2 regions of the Pseudoalteromonas sp. APC 3495 genome follow, and region 2 is predicted to be linked to the other one. Evidence: predicted binding sites of a transcription regulator. Region 2 holds the regulator's gene; the other holds the start of a gene.
What was found. The regulator MetJ, encoded in region 2, represses methionine synthesis genes. The targets are predictions, from matches to a motif close to TAGACGTCTAGACGTCTA.
Positions count from the first base shown of each region.

Region 1 (2,482 bases), on a different contig from region 2:
TTTAGGCATGCTGAAGCTTAAATCATCAATTAAAACACGGTCGCCAAAGCTTTTACGTAAGTTATTTACTTCTAATACTTGGTCACCTAAACGTGGGCCAGGTGGAATAAACAATTCGTTGGTTTCGTTACGTTTTTGGTAATCAGACTGTTGTAGCTCGCTAAACTGTGCCATACGCGCTTTTGATTTAGCTTGACGACCTTTAGGATTTGAACGCACCCATTCAAGTTCTTGAGCAATTGATTTTTGACGTGCTTTTTCAGATTTTTGCTCTTGCTGTAAGCGGGCATCTTTTTGCTCAAGCCAAGACGAGTAGTTACCTTCCCACGGAATACCTTCACCACGGTCAAGCTCTAAAATCCAGCCAGCAACATTATCAAGGAAGTAACGGTCATGCGTTACTGCCACAACGGTGCCTTCGTAGTCATGTAAGAAGCGCTCTAACCAGGCAACCGACTCAGCATCTAAGTGGTTAGTTGGCTCATCGAGAATAAGCATGTCTGGCTTTTCAAGTAACAAACGACAAATAGCAACACGACGACGCTCACCACCCGATAGGTGCTCAATTTTAGCATCCCACTCAGGTAAACGCAGTGCATCGGCAGCACGCTCTAATACGTTATCGATATTATGACCATCATGCGCTTGAATAATCGCTTCTAATTCACCTTGCTCTTTTGCCAGTGCGTCAAAGTCAGCGCCTTCCATTGCGTATTCGTTATACACTTCGTCAAGGCGGTTAAGGGCATGTTTTACTTCACCTACAGCTTCTTCAACAATTTCACGAACTGTTTTGCTTTCGTCCAAAACAGGCTCTTGCGGTAAGTAACCAATTTTAGTGCCTGGTTGAGGGCGAGCTTCACCTTCAAAATCTTCATCAACACCTGCCATAATGCGTAGTAATGATGATTTACCAGAACCATTTAGACCTAGCACACCAATTTTTGCGCCTGGGAAAAAATGCAACGAAATATCTTTTAAGATAGTGCGTTTTGGTGGCACAACCTTAGATACTCGACTCATCGAGAATATAAACTTATCAGGTAAAACCATAGAAGAAGCCTTCAATAATAATAAAAATTTCAATGCTGTATTGTAGTGGCTCACAGGTGAAACAGTCAACGAATGGGGCTGTTTTAAAGTACATATTCAATTTGTACAAACCGCGTGAATAAATTTCATTTAGACATCTATACATCTAGAGGTTGATATTTTTCACATTCTGTTCATAATGAGAGCGTATTAATTCTCGGTTTTTATGAGCAGGAGCTTTAAGAATGCCAATTACAGTAGAAGACGAATTGCCAGCTATTGCACGTTTACGTCATGAAAACGTGTTTGTAATGCCAAAAACACGTGCAAAAACGCAAGAAATACGCCCTATGCGTTTGGCTATTCTTAATCTTATGCCTAATAAAGTAGAAACCGAAGTACAGTTTATTCGCTTGTTGGCTAATTCTCCGCTGCAAGTAAATGTAGAGCTACTGCGCCTAGACACGCACCGTAGCAGTAGTAACTCAGAGCAACACTTAGATACCTTTTATCGTTATTTCTCAGAAGTGAAAGACAACAACTATGATGCACTATTAATTACCGGTGCGCCGCTCGCACATTTAGAGTATGAAGAGGTGGCGTATTGGGAAGAATTCAAAGTGATTATTGATTGGGCCGAGCAGCATGTAACCTCTACCTTGTTTTCTTGCTGGGCTGCCCACGCGGCTTTATATCACCGTTATAATTTAAAGCGCGATTTAAAAGAAAATAAACTGTGTGGGGTGTTTACCCATCAATGCTACTTTGCCCATGGTGCACTTACCCGCGGCTTTGACGATACCTTTTTAGTGCCGCACTCACGCTATGGCCACATAGATATAAATAAAATAAACGCCTGTGAAGAGCTGGTGGTATTAGCGGGCTCTGAACGAGTCGGGGCTTATTTACTTAAAAATAAATCGGGCAGCCAAGTGTTTATTACCGGCCACCCAGAATACGATGCCGACAGTTTAAAAGCCGAATATGAGCGCGATTTACAAAAAAGCCCTGATGCGCCAAAGCCCGAAAACTATTTTCCTGATGACGATGCCAGCAAGCAACCATCTAAAACATGGCAAAGCCACGCGTTTTTGCTGTTTTCAAACTGGTTAAATTATTACGTTTACCAAACCACACCCTATGATATTAACTTAGTTAGCCAAGACGTAAGGACTAACAACTATGCCGAATAATCCTCAAAACAATAAGCATCAAGAGCTGAGCGCTGCGCTCAAACAGCGCATTTTAATTTTAGATGGTGCAATGGGAACCATGATCCAAGCGCATAAGCTTGAAGAGCAAGACTACCGTGGTGAACGTTTTAAAGATTGGCACGTGCTTATTAAAGGCAACAACGATTTATTAAGCCTAACCAAGCCAGAAATTATTACTGATATACACCGCAGCTTTTTAGCCGCTGGTGCCGATATTATCGAAACTAACACCTTTA
Region 1 is NZ_JASDDA010000003.1:68,011-70,492, forward strand. Features, by position in the region: gene ettA (energy-dependent translational throttle protein EttA) at 1-1,053, opposite strand, end outside; gene metA (homoserine O-succinyltransferase) at 1,278-2,225, shown strand; gene QL984_RS01880 (homocysteine S-methyltransferase family protein) at 2,215-2,482, shown strand, end outside.
Region 1: the regulator MetJ is predicted to act here: its motif matches at 1,184-1,201, upstream of metA (homoserine O-succinyltransferase).

Region 2 (2,482 bases):
AGCAATTGAAGATGCAATTATTGTATGTTTAGGTGCCGGCGCTGCAGCTGTTGCCTGTATGGAGCTTTTAATTAAATGTGGCGCGTTGCGTGAACATATTTATATGTTAGATCGCAAAGGAGTTATTCATACGCGTCGTGATGACTTGAATGAATATAAGCAATTATTTGCAAACAATACCGATAAACGTACTTTACAAGATGTAATTGAAGATGCCGATGTGTTTGTGGGTGTATCGGGCCCTAATTTATTAGCCCCTGAAGATTTAAAATTAATGGCTGATAGACCCGTGGTATTTGCTTGTTCAAACCCCGATCCTGAAATCGATCCGCAATTAGCACACGCTGCACGTAACGATTTAATTATGGCTACAGGTCGCTCTGATTATCCGAATCAAGTTAATAACGTATTGTGTTTTCCGTTTATTTTCCGTGGTGCGTTAGATGTACGTGCCAGTGAAATAAACGACGAGATGAAAATTGCTGCTGTAGAAGCAATTCGTAGTATTGCTAAAGAGCCCGTACCGACTGAAGTGCTTACTGCCGCAGGCATCGACAAATTAGAGTTTGGTGCTAAATATATTATACCAAAACCAATGGATCCACGTTTGTTACCACGTATAGCTAAAGCGGTTGCGCAGGCGGCGGTAGACTCTGGCGTTGCACAAATTGATATGCCAGAAAACTACATGGCGTAATTGTTAAGTATAAATTAGCGCAAAAAAAACCTCAGCATTTGCTGAGGTTTTTTTGTATAAAGACCCTTCTAGTCTTCATTTAAAATAGGCACTTCTAGTCCCATTTCTTGCATTATTTTCTTCACTTCTTCAGGTACTTTTTCTGCGTTATCTTTACGCAAATCATCATCATTAGGCAGCGGTTGCCCGGTAAACGCATGCAAAAACGCTTCGCATAAAAGCTCGCTATTTGTTGCATGACGTAAGTTGTTTATTTGACGACGAGTACGTTCATCAGTTAATACTTTTAATACATTTAGCGGGATCGAAACGGTGATCTTCTTTACTTGTTCGGATTTTTTCCCGTGTTCTGCGTATGGGTGAATATATTCACCATTCCATTTAGCCATAAGATGTATCGTTGCCTCAGATTATAAATTGCTCACACAGCATCAAAGCGTGTAAATATGCGTGAAATTCTATCGGTTTAAAAAAGATAGTCAAATACTAGTTATTTAGCTATCTAGACATTTAAATGTTTTGACATCTTAAATTGCATGCGCTACCTTTTAGACGTCTAAACATCCAAATTAGTAAAGGTAGCGAAAATGAGTGAAAAAAATAAGGCAACAATTGCTGTTCGTAGTGGAATAGAAGCCGACAAACAGCATGGTGCGGTTGTTCCACCGCTTTATTTATCAACAACTTACTCATTTGCTGACTTTGATACAAAGCGTCAATATGATTATGGCCGCAGTGGTAACCCTAATCGTGACATTTTGGCTGAGGCGCTCACGGAGCTTGAAGGTGGCGCTAAAGGTATTATTACCGCAACAGGCATGGCAGCCGTTCACCTAACAACACAATTACTTAATAGTGACGATACGTTAGTGATCCCTCATGACTGTTATGGGGGCAGCTATCGCTTATTTACTTCGCTAGAAAAGCGCGGCTTATTAAAACTAGAAGTGGTCGATTTTACCAAAAGCGACAGTTTGACACGCATCCTTGCTATTAAACCTAAGCTGATTTGGATTGAAACACCTAGCAATCCTATTTTACGCCTAACAGATATTAAAGCGGTAACTGATACAGCTAAACAGTGTGGTGCACTGGTTGCCGCCGACAACACGTTTTTATCGCCAGCATTACAAAACCCGATTAAGTTTGGCGCTGATATTGTGGTGCACTCAACCACAAAATATATCAATGGCCATTCAGACGTTGTTGGTGGCGCGGTTATCGCAGCGACTGCTGAGTTAGGTGAAGAGTTAGCGTGGTGGGCAAATAACATTGGCATCACTGGCGCGCCATTTGATAGCTATTTAACGCTCAGAGGCTTACGTACGTTAAACGTGCGTTTAAGGCAACACCAAGAAAATGCACTCGCCATTGCACAGTATTTAGAACGCTCCCAGTTTGTTGCCCAAGTTTACTACCCAGGTCTTGAATCACACCCTCAACATGCGCTAGCTAAGGCGCAACAGCTTGGCTTTGGTGCTATGGTTAGTTTTGATATAAAAGGCGATATAAACGATGCTGCAGCGTTTTTAACGCGCTTAAATGAATTTAGCTTAGCGGAATCATTAGGTGGAGTAGAAAGTTTGATTTGTCACCCTGCGACTATGACCCACGCCGGCATGGACGCAACCGCGCGTGCAGAAGCCGGAGTAGGCGACACGCTTATTCGTATCTCGGTGGGTATTGAAGATGTAAATGATTTACTCGCTGACTTAGACGGGGTATTTAATTTGGTGCGCCCAGGACAAGCCGATCCCGGCCTATCGGCAAAAAGTGGTGCTAGTG
Region 2 is NZ_JASDDA010000037.1:30,623-33,104, forward strand. Features, by position in the region: gene QL984_RS14095 (malic enzyme-like NAD(P)-binding protein) at 1-697, shown strand, start outside; gene metJ (met regulon transcriptional regulator MetJ) at 766-1,086, opposite strand; gene metB (cystathionine gamma-synthase) at 1,285-2,482, shown strand, end outside.